DNA from 2 places in the Metabacillus dongyingensis genome. Region 2 is predicted to be linked to the other one. Evidence: predicted binding sites of a transcription regulator. Region 2 holds the regulator's gene; the other holds the start of a gene.
The links. Region 2 encodes CtsR, which represses protease genes until heat stress. Its sites were predicted from a motif close to ATGGTCAATAAAGGTCAAACA; they were not measured.

Region 1 (5,911 bases), 590 kb from region 2:
AAATAAACCGACTTTCATATTCATAGTTCGTTCCCCCTGCTTCTCATTTTACACGAAAACGGTCCATCATTGTATGGAAAGAACTTCAAAGGAGAGATATCAATGAGTGAATTATTTTCAGTGCCCTACTTTGAGCAAAATTTTAAAGAGCACATTAAACAGAATGAAGGTCAAGTTCCGAAGCTTGATGCCATGAACCGTTATTATCGATCTGTCGTATCAGCGCTGGTTCAGGATCAGCTTACAAAAAACTCAGTGGTCTTAAAACGGATTCAGAATTTGGACGAGGCGTACACTACGATTAAATCCGATAAATAATTGAAAAATTTACCTGTTCACAAAAAGCGCGACATGCTTTAAAATAAGAATTGTTGAGTCGTCAAGCACGGCAATATACACTTCTTGTCCAGTGCGGCTTACTGGACTCTTACATATTATTTCTGTTTCCATTCAATCATGCCCCGCCTAGGTTATCTTGGCGGGGCTTTTTTTATCGGATTGGCATTAAAGGTCCCAGTGTCAATATCTGTCTAAATCGTCTAAAAACACTTTTCTTACAGAAATAACCTTCGCCATGTCAGCGGTCCTACAATACCATCAACTTTAAGATTTTGCCTGCGCTGAAAATCCCTTACTGCACGCTCAGTGATTGGTCCATAAATATTGTCTGCCTTTACTCCAAGCTTTCGCTGTATTTCTCCGATATTTGCGCTCTTCATATATGGAGACTTCAATCTGTAAAGAGTACCCGGATACGGTTTTCCACGTCTTGGTTTTGCCCGATTCAGCTTGCTGAAGGTCTCCGGCCCTACGATTCCATCAGCCGTTATTCTCTGATCTCTTTGAAACTCTTTAACCGCAGCTGCTGTCTCCGCACCAAACGTGCCGTCTGCACCGAATCTCGGGAGCGCATATCCCAGTGAGATCAGTTTTTTCTGTAAAAAAGTTACCTCCGGGCCCCGGTTTCCCCTTCGTATAATGGTGACATCTACCACAGTGCCTGTTTCCTGCTTTGGCGGTTCAACTTTAATAGGCGTTCCGCTGCTCCCCCATGCATCATAATAAACACGCACATCACTCATGAATTTTTCCCAAGTCACACCATGTCCACTGAACCAGCTGTCCGGATCCAATCTTCGGCGTGGATCAAGTGTGCTGTGTGCGACTATTTTAGTTGAAGGGTTTAAATTGAACCTGCGGCAAAGGTACGCGTGGTACCATACATACCGGTCATAAGCTTTAATGAATTCTCCAGTGCGGCAGAGCTCAACAGCAATAGCTGCTTCATTTGCATCATAACCGAAGAGCTGATTATCTTCAGGGTTCCGGTAAAGATTATGCCAAGCTTTTTCATTTAATGGGATGATCTCAAGAATTTTATCATCATCTATAAACGCATGAGCAGAAGCACTCGGCTGAGAGTTGTTAAAATAATTAAAGTGATCGTCTGCATCAGCTGAGTTATTTGCCGTTTCGTGAGAGACTATAAATAGAGGTCCAGTCAGCTTTTCCCCTGAACGTGCATTTCCAAGACGGATATAGCGCTGTTCAATTTGATATTTTTGAGAAACACTCAATCTTTATCACTCCTTTTTATAGTAAATGATAGAGAGACGCCTTTTGGAAAGGCGCCTCTCTTGGCTCATTAGTCTATTTTTAAGGAATCTATGAAAGAATCTAGCAATTCAAATAGCAGATGCGTGTGTTCAGCTCCGTTCTGAAAAAGGAGTCTTTGTGCCCGAGCTTGTACTCCGTATAGGCGTCCTGCTATTCTTTGACGGCCGCATAGTAGTTTTATTAGCGTAAATCCAACAAAAAAAGAAAGAGCTGGTTTAATTAAAAAACCAGCTCTTTCTATAAGTGACGCGCTCGAAGGGATTCGAACCCCCGACAGACGTGGTACCGGAAACCACCGCTCTATCCAACTGAGCTACGAGCGCATATAAAAGTTAATTAGTCAGTAGCGTTATTATACGATAAAAACAACCTATGTATCAAGCGGTATTTTTATACTGCAGGCTGAAATGACTAAACTCCTGAAGATAACGGAGGTTTTCAGGATATAAATCTCTGATAATCGAGGAATTATTAGTGATAAAGAACAAAGGAGTACATGGACGATGAAAGGTTACATCATATTCAAATGGTTCCTCTTTCGCCTGTGATTTAGATCAGGGTAACTTTCATTTCTAAGGCAACAATGTGGATCTATACTGCATATAGTACGTTTCTGGATACATCCGAAGAGATTTCAGCGAAAAGTGCTGCACGACTGATCATAAGACGGCAGGGTACCAGACTGGTGAAATAGTGAATGCCTTTTGTCAGCACCGAAAGAAAATATAAAGGATATTTTAAAGAGCCTGCCGAATACATACGTTACAGCCTCCTAAGGAAACACCACTATAGAAGTTCATTATACGCAGAAAAAATGAGGCATGAAACAGCTTTACTCAACTGTTTGAAAGAAAGAATAATTGGGTAACATGTTTACAGTCAGCAACTGCTACATATGTATAAGGTGCAAGAAAAAGCTTTAAAGAACAGCGTTTCGTTTGACCTTTATTGACCATAGTTGTATGATGAGAGTACATAAAATTTACCTTTATTTAAAAGGAGGAAAATACGATGAATTTAATACCTACAGTTATTGAACAAACGAACCGCGGTGAACGTGCATACGATATTTACTCACGTCTTTTAAAAGACCGCATTATTATGCTTGGAAGCGGAATTGACGATAACGTGGCAAACTCAATTGTATCACAGCTTTTGTTCTTAGAAGCTGAAGATCCAGAGAAAGACATCTCAATCTACATTAACAGCCCTGGCGGTTCTATTACAGCCGGTATGGCGATTTACGATACAATGCAGTTTATTAAACCACAAGTATCAACAATCTGCATCGGTATGGCTGCTTCAATGGGAGCATTCCTCCTTGCAGCCGGCGCAAAAGGCAAACGCTATGCCCTTCCAAACAGTGAAGTTATGATTCATCAGCCTCTTGGCGGAGCTCAAGGACAGGCAACTGAAATTGAGATCGCTGCAAAACGCATCTTGTTCTTGCGTGATAAGCTGAATCAAATTCTTGCTGACCGCACTGGCCAGCCAATGGAAGTGATCGCTCGCGATACAGACCGTGACAACTTCATGACGGCAGAACGCGCACTTGAGTACGGCTTGATTGATAAAGTGATGACTCGCAATACAATGCCTGATAATAAATAAGAAGATACAGCAGAACGGCCTAAGGCCGTTCTGTTTTTTTGTTTTGAGGCATGAGCGTATGATTCCCCTAAACAGGCATGATCCTGGTTTTGGATACTCAATGAGTGCGTATGATTCCTCTATACAGGCACAATCCTGGTTTTGGATACTTATAGAGAGCGTATGATCCCCTTTTACAGGTTAAATCTCGGATTTGGGTACTCAATGAGTGCGTATGATTCCTCTTTAAGGTCTCAATCCTGGTTTTGGATACTCATAAAGTACGTATGATTCCCCTTTACAGGCTCAATCCTGGTTTTGGATACTCATAGAGTGCGTATGATTCCCCTATACAGGCTCAATCCTAGATTTGGATACTCAATGAGTCCGTATGATTCCCCTAAACAGGCTCAATCCTGGTTTTGGATACTCAATGAGAGCGTATGATTTCTCTTTACAGGCTCAATTCTGGATTTGGATACTCATAGAGTGCGTATGATTCCCCTTTACAGGCACAATCCTGGTTTTGGATACTCATAGAGTACGTATGATTCCCCTTTACAGGCTCAATCCTGGTTTTGGATACTAATAGAGAGTGTATGATCCCCTTTTACAGGCTAAATCTCGGATTTGGGTACTCAATGAGTGCGTATGATTCCTCTTTACAGGCTCAATTCTGGATTTAGATACTCATAGAGAGAGTATGATTCCCTTTTACAGGCTAAATCTCAGATTTGGGTACTCAATGAGTGCGTATGATTCCTCTTTACAGGCACAATCCTGGATTTGGATACTCATAGAGTACGTATGATTCCCCTGATCAGGCACAATCCTGGTTTTGGATACTCATAGAGTGCGTATGATCCCCTTTTACAGGCTAAATCTCGGATTTGGGTACTCAATGAGTGAGTATGATTCCTCTTTAAGGTCTCAATCCTGGTTTTGGATACTCATAAAGTACGTATGATTCCCCTTTACAGGCTCAATCCTGGTTTTGGATACTCATAGAGTGCGTATGATTCCCCTATACAGGCTCAATCCTAGATTTGGATACTCAATGAGTCCGTATGATTCCCCTAAACAGGCTCAATCCTGGTTTTGGATACTCAATGAGAGCGTATGATTTCTCTTTACAGGCTCAATTCTGGTTTTGGATACTCATAGAGAGCGTATGAAAGCGGCTTATTCTTATCCGATGTTTGCCAGTAAAGCTGATTTACTTTCTAAATCGTGATTTTTACTTTCCCAAATATCCTTTTTACTAGCGAAAACCCGTAAAATAATTTCCAAAGTCAACGAAATACTTTCTTTTTTTCAAATACCTCCTAATCAAAAAAAACGGCCAAAGGCCGTTTTTAAGCTTCTTGTTTCACATATTGAGATAAAACTTCTAATGCTTCTGACTCGTCATGGCCTTCTGCGATAAGAGTAACCACTGAGCCAGTGCTGATGGCGAGACTCATTAACCCCATGATGCTCTTCGCGTTCACCTTTTTCCCGTCTTTTTCTAAAAAGATGTCTGATGAATAACGATTAGCCTCTTGTACAAAAAGTGCTGCGGGACGGGCTTGTAAGCCTGTCTTTAAACGAACTTCGACCTGTTTCTCAACCATATAAATCCCCTCTTCTTTCCCCTTTTTATTTGATCGTTACCGGCTGGCCATTTCTAAGTTGTTCTGCAATCTCGTCAAGTTTTCTCAGACGGTGATTAATGCCTGACTTGCTGATTTTGCCGCTTGATACCATTTCACCCAGTTCTTTAAGCGTAACATCCTGATACTCTACCCGAAGGCGTGCGATTTCACTTAATTTGTCGGGCAGTGCTTCAAGACCCATTTTTTCATCGATGAATTTAATATTCTCGACTTGGCGTATGGCTGCACCAATTGTTTTATTTAAGTTAGCGGTTTCACAATTGACGAGACGGTTAACGGAATTTCTCATATCACGGACAATCCGCACATCTTCAAAGCGCAGGAGTGCCTGGTGTCCGCCGATAATGCTGAGAAAATCTGAGATTTTCTCAGCTTCCTTCAAATAGGTAATGTATCCTTTTTTCCGTTCAAGTGTTTTGCTGTTCAAATGGAAGGAATTCATTAATTCACATAGAGAGTCATTGTGCTCTTTATATAATGAAAAAATTTCTAAGTGATAGGATGAAGTCTCCGGATTATTGACAGAACCTCCTGCTAAAAAGGCACCTCTTATATAGGATCGCTTACAGCATTTCTTTCTGACAAGCTCCTCGGAAATACTTCTCTCAAACGTAAAGTTCTCTCCTAGGATGCCCAGATCCTCTAATATTTCACGAGCTTTTTCTATCAGCCGAACGATGTAGACGTTATTCTTTTTCAAACGCATTTTCTTCCGCACAAGCAGCTCGACAGAAACGTCATACTGCTTTTTTAAGAGAGTATATATTCTTCTAGCTATTGCTGCATTTTCGGTTTGAATGTCCAAAATTAATTTTCGATTCGAAAAAGAAAGAGAGCCGTTCATTCGGATGAGTGCAGATAACTCTGCTTTTAAACAACAGGCTTTAGATTCTATGTTGGTTAATTCTTTTTTTGTTTCAGAAGCAAAGGACATCTTTCTGCACCCTCCAATCCTATAAATGCATTCGTTTGCACTCTTTATTTTTTATGTGATCATATCATATAGCAGCTTGGCAACTTTAACCGTATCATGGCGGATGACGTTATTT
Region 2 (5,911 bases):
TAAAGACATCCGGATGTGCTTTTTCAATCTCATCAAGAAGTACAACTGAGTAAGGCTTTCTGCGCACTTTCTCTGTCAGTTGTCCGCCTTCCTCATAGCCGACATACCCTGGAGGTGAACCGACAAGTCTGGATGTAGAATGCTTCTCCATATATTCAGACATATCAATGCGGATCATGGCATCTTCGTCACCAAAAATAGATTCTGCAAGTGCACGTGCAAGCTCTGTTTTCCCTACTCCAGTAGGTCCCAAGAAAACGAAAGAACCGATTGGGCGCTTTGGATCCTTTAAGCCTGCTCTTGCACGGCGTACGGCTTTCGCAACTGCAACAACAGCCTCGTCTTGGCCAATTACACGGTTATGGAGGATTTGCTCCATGTTCAGAAGTTTATCTGTTTCTTTTTGAGCAAGTCGTGATACAGGTATTCCAGTCCAGCTGGCCACAACCATGGCAATATCCTCAACTGTGACCTCGGAGTTTTCCTGACCTTGTTTTTCTTTCCATGTTTTCTTCGTTTCCTCAAGCTGTTCACGAAGGCGCTGTTCTGTATCGCGCAATGAAGCTGCCTTTTCAAACTCCTGGCTCTGAACAGATGCATCCTTTTCTTTTCGCACTTCTTCAAGCTTCATTTCAAGCTCTTTTAAATTTGGAGGAGTCGTGAATGAACGAAGGCGCACTTTTGAACCTGCCTCATCAATCAAATCGATCGCCTTATCTGGTAAGAACCGATCTGAAATGTAACGGTCTGATAGTTTTACTGCAGCATCGATCGCTTCATCTGTAATGGATACTCTGTGATGAGCCTCATAGCGGTCACGAAGCCCTTTTAAAATCAGGATGCTTTCTTCAGCTGTAGGCTCATCAACCTGGATTGGCTGGAAGCGTCGTTCCAAAGCAGCATCTTTTTCAATATATTTGCGGTACTCATCAAGAGTTGTTGCTCCAATACACTGCAATTCACCTCTTGCAAGTGATGGCTTAAGAATATTTGAAGCGTCGATTGCGCCCTCTGCGCCTCCAGCTCCAATTAGTGTATGCAATTCATCAATGAATAAAATAATGTTGCCAGCCTGGCGAATTTCGTCCATCACTTTCTTAAGACGGTCCTCAAACTCACCGCGGTATTTCGTTCCTGCTACAACAGTTCCCATATCTAGAGTCATCACTCGTTTATCACGGAGAATTTCAGGAACCTCATTATTTACGATCTGCTGAGCCAATCCCTCTGCGATTGCCGTTTTACCTACTCCAGGCTCCCCAATTAAGACTGGATTGTTTTTCGTTCTGCGGCTCAGTACCTCAATGACCCTCTGAATCTCTTTGCTTCGGCCGATAACAGGGTCTAAGCTGCCTTCACGTGCAATGGCAGTCAAGTCGCGTGCAAGACTGTCAAGGGTGGGTGTATTGGCATTGTTCATTGAGCCGCCCTGATGCCCCGATCCTGATTCATTGCTGCCCAAAAGCTGAAGAACTTGCTGGCGTGCTTTATTTAAACTTACTCCAAGATTGTTAAGAACTCTTGCTGCTACACCTTCACCTTCACGGATAAGACCTAAAAGGATATGCTCAGTGCCAACGTAAGAATGACCAAGCTTTCTTGCTTCATCCATTGAAAGCTCGATGACTTTTTTCGCCCGCGGAGTATAGTGAATCGTTTGAGAAATTTCTTGCCCTCTCCCGATTAGGCTCTCTACTTCTTTTTGAATTTTATCTGAACCAAGGCCAAGTGCTGTCAGTGCTTTTGCAGCAATTCCTTCGCCTTCACGTACAAGACCAAGAAGAATATGTTCTGTGCCGATATTATTATGTCCCAGTCGAACTGCTTCCTCTTGTGCCAGTGCAAGAACTTTTTGAGCCCGCTCAGTGAATCTTCCAAACATCATACTTCATCATCCTCCATCCTTTTGACCATTTCTAGGTTTAATCTTTCTCTTATTAAGGAAGCTCTTCTTATATCCCGTTCATCCGGTCTTAAAGCCCCGCCAGAATATTGCTGCAGAAAACCAGGCTGAGTTAAAATCATTAACTCATTTAATATGTTTCTGGAAATGTCTTTAATAATATCTAAGTCTATTCCCAGCCTGACATCTGATAAACATTTGGCGGCTTCTTTAGACTCGATTATACGGCTGTATGTCAGAGTGCCGAGAGATCTGAACACACGGTCTTCAAGAGGCATCTGCGACGTTTTATATAAGGCTTCGCGTGCAGAACGCTCCTTGTCAATCAGCTGATGGACAACACTCAGCAAATCCTCTACTATATCGTCTTCAGACTTCCCCAGTGTAATCTGATTTGAAATCTGAAAGATGTTACCTAATGCTTCGCTGCCTTCCCCGTAAATTCCTCTAACAACCAGACCTAATTGATTAATTGCCGGAATTATCCGGTTCATCTGCTGTGTCAGGACAAGTGCAGGCAAGTGCATCATAACTGATGCTCTAAGGCCTGTTCCGACATTTGTCGGACAGCTTGTTAAGTATCCTCTCTGCTCGTCAAATGCGTAATCTACAGCGTGTTCCATCCAATCATCCAGCTCACTTGCTGATTTTAATGCTTCTTTTAACTGAAGTCCTGGATATAAACATTGAATTCGAATATGATCCTCTTCATTCAGCATAATGCTGACTTCTTCATTTTCTGATAATAAACATCCGCCAAAAGAAGAATCTTCCGCTAAATTTGGACTAATTAAATGTTTTTCAACTAAAACCCTTTTTTGATTGGGCTGCAGATCTTCCATCCTGAGCATTTCAAGCTTGCCAATTTCATTCACACTTTTATCCGAAAAAGTTTCTTCAAAAAGGCTTAAAATTTCCTGTGATTCTTCATTTGACGCGATCGTTGGAAACTTATATTTCTCAATATTTCTTGCAAGCCTGACTCTGCTGCTGAGAACAATGTCAGAATCAGGTCCTTCCTTGCTCATCCAGGCGCTCATTGCCTGATTGATAAATTGCTGAAGTGACATATCAGGATTCTCCTCCTCTGGAACTCTTTAATTTCAGTTCAAGCGAACGGATTTCATCTCGAGTCTCAGCAGCTTTTTCAAATTCTTCTTGATGTATCAAATCTTTAAGATTCTGTTTTAATAACTCTATTCGTTTGCGGACGTGAATGCTACCGCCAATTCGTTCAGGAATTTTACCCGCATGAACAGTGTTTCCGCTATGGACCCTCCTTAAAATAGGATTTATCTGATCATTAAAAGTCCGATAGCACTCCGAACAGCCAAAACGGCCGACTTTTGTAAACTGCTGAAATGTCATCTGACATCTGCTGCACTGCAAAACTTCATTTTTCTTAAAAACATCCTGCTTAGTTTTTGAAATAGAAGGTTCCATATTTAATAAACCTGCTAATAAGTTATTAATTGAAAAACCAGTACTGTTGTCAATAAACATCGAACTGTTATCCTGTGCACATTGTTCACAAATATGAATCTCTGTCTTTTCGCCGTTCACTACTTTTGTAAAATGAAAAGTTGCCGGCCTTTCATTGCATTCCTGGCAAATCAAGTCTGTTCACCTGCTTTCATCGGTATTTCAAGGAAGTCAGCATAGCTTTTATCATCCTTGCTCTTAACTCGTCTCTATGCGGCAAATCAATATATAAGACGGAACGGTCAATTACACTCAGCATAATCTTCGCTTCACGTCTTGAAATCACTTCTTCATTAACCAGCCTTAAAATAAGATCTTCAGCAGCGGTTTGCGAAATCCGTCTATCGATAATTCCCAATATCTGATCAATTAAGTGGGCAGCATCGTTCGATTTCACCTTAATGATACGAATGTAGCCTCCGCCGCCTCTCTTACTCTCTACTATATACCCTCTTTCAATAGTAAAACGCGTATTAATCACATAATTTATTTGTGAGGGCACACATTGAAACTTATCCGCAATCTCGCTTCTTTTGATTTCAACGATTTCTTTACCGCTCGTAGTGAGCACCTGCTTCAAATACTGTTCAATGACATCCGAAATATTCCGCACTCCGCCTCCCCCTAACTTGACTTTGACTATATTTGACTTTAACACTAATATAAAACGAAGTTCACTTTTTTTCAACTTATAACCACTCATTTATCTATTTCCATTATTAACGGCAGTGAAACGTTTTTAAACAGGAATCACCATTTTATTTACTGGCTGCTTAGAGGAATTTTTAATTAAGGGATAAAAACATGGAGGGTTACGTTATATATACGTCTAAAAAACAGGATTCATGAAAGGGAATATCTTTTTCTAATAGAAGGGCGGTTTATCTCTTCCTCACAGTTCAGACTGCTGAAGCACTGTTTAAAATGCTATAAATGATTAATTTTACTTGTTCTCATTTTGAAACTACTCTTCTTATTTTGAGCCTCATCCCCATCATACACTGGTTTTGTCTCCTGTCTCCTTCCTAGAAGAGAATTTATGTTATGCCACACTCACCGGGCATATGAGCTCGTTCACGGCCAAGTTATACGCGCTGGAACAACATTTATGCGTGCTCTGCACGGTTTTATGCCCCTTTCAGCCAATTACTTTTTATCCGTGCAGTCTTACTAAAAAGTAAAACCTGCTTCCAGCCGCCAACCCTCTAAAGGTCCTCTGCCCTTTTATTTTTTTCATACAAAAAAGAACAGCATCTCTGCTGTTCTTTTTATTTGCGTGCCTGGCAACGTCCTACTCTCACAGGGGGAAACCCCCAACTACCATCGGCGCTAAAGAGCTTAACTTCCGTGTTCGGCATGGGAACGGGTGTGACCTCTTTGCCATCATCACCAGACAATATGCAATTGAAGAAAGAATGTTATTCTTTCAAAACTAAATAACGTATGATAACAAGTTTTCACTTAGGTTTTACACTTTATTAGACTGTGGTTAAGTCCTCGAACGATTAGTATCTGTCAGCTCCACACGTCACCGCGCTTCCACCTCAGACCTATCAACCTGATCATCTTTCAGGGTTCTTACTCACTTGCGTGATGGGAAATCTCATCTTGAGGGGGGCTTCATGCTTAGATGCTTTCAGCACTTATCCCTTCCGCACATAGCTACCCAGCGATGCCTTTGGCAAGACAACTGGTACACCAGCGGTGCGTCCATCCCGGTCCTCTCGTACTAAGGACAGCTCCTCTCAAATTTCCTGCGCCCACGACGGATAGGGACCGAACTGTCTCACGACGTTCTGAACCCAGCTCGCGTACCGCTTTAATGGGCGAACAGCCCAACCCTTGGGACCGACTACAGCCCCAGGATGCGATGAGCCGACATCGAGGTGCCAAACCTCCCCGTCGATGTGGACTCTTGGGGGAGATAAGCCTGTTATCCCCGGGGTAGCTTTTATCCGTTGAGCGATGGCCCTTCCATGCGGAACCACCGGATCACTAAGCCCGACTTTCGTCCCTGCTCGACTTGTAGGTCTCGCAGTCAAGCTCCCTTGTGCCTTTACACTCTGCGAATGATTTCCAACCATTCTGAGGGAACCTTTGGGCGCCTCCGTTACATTTTAGGAGGCGACCGCCCCAGTCAAACTGCCCACCTGACACTGTCTCCCAGCCCGATCAGGGCTGTGGGTTAGAATTTCAATACAGCAAGGGTAGTATCCCACCAATGCCTCCACCGAAGCTGGCGCTCCGGCTTCCAAGGCTCCTACCTATCCTGTACAAGCTGTACCAAAATTCAATATCAGGCTACAGTAAAGCTCCACGGGGTCTTTCCGTCCTGTCGCGGGTAACCTGCATCTTCACAGGTACTATAATTTCACCGAGTCTCTCGTTGAGACAGTGCCCAGATCGTTACGCCTTTCGTGCGGGTCGGAACTTACCCGACAAGGAATTTCGCTACCTTAGGACCGTTATAGTTACGGCCGCCGTTTACTGGGGCTTCAATTCAAAGCTTCGCTTGCGCTAACCTCT

Region 1: a site for CtsR is predicted at 2,553-2,573, ahead of clpP (ATP-dependent Clp endopeptidase proteolytic subunit ClpP). Genes of this name have one in related genera too.

The regions. Positions count from the first base shown of each region.
Region 1 is NZ_CP082944.1:4,575,296-4,581,206, forward strand. It holds gene rpoN (RNA polymerase factor sigma-54) at 1-24, opposite strand, end outside; gene yvfG (protein YvfG) at 103-318, shown strand; gene K8L98_RS22690 (peptidoglycan-binding domain-containing protein) at 555-1,082, opposite strand; partial or broken gene K8L98_RS22695 (peptidoglycan recognition protein family protein) at 1,062-1,577, opposite strand; tRNA gene K8L98_RS22700 (tRNA-Arg) at 1,865-1,940, opposite strand; gene clpP (ATP-dependent Clp endopeptidase proteolytic subunit ClpP) at 2,629-3,228, shown strand; gene K8L98_RS22710 (HPr family phosphocarrier protein) at 4,563-4,820, opposite strand; gene whiA (DNA-binding protein WhiA) at 4,846-5,796, opposite strand; gene K8L98_RS22720 (gluconeogenesis factor YvcK family protein) at 5,848-5,911, opposite strand, start outside.
Region 2 is NZ_CP082944.1:107,062-112,972, reverse strand. It holds gene clpC (ATP-dependent protease ATP-binding subunit ClpC) at 1-1,885, opposite strand, end outside; gene K8L98_RS00595 (protein-arginine kinase McsB) at 1,882-2,973, opposite strand; gene K8L98_RS00590 (protein-arginine kinase activator protein McsA) at 2,975-3,520, opposite strand; gene K8L98_RS00585 (CtsR family transcriptional regulator) at 3,537-3,998, opposite strand; rRNA gene rrf (5S ribosomal RNA) at 4,664-4,779, opposite strand; rRNA gene K8L98_RS00575 (23S ribosomal RNA) at 4,871-5,911, opposite strand, start outside.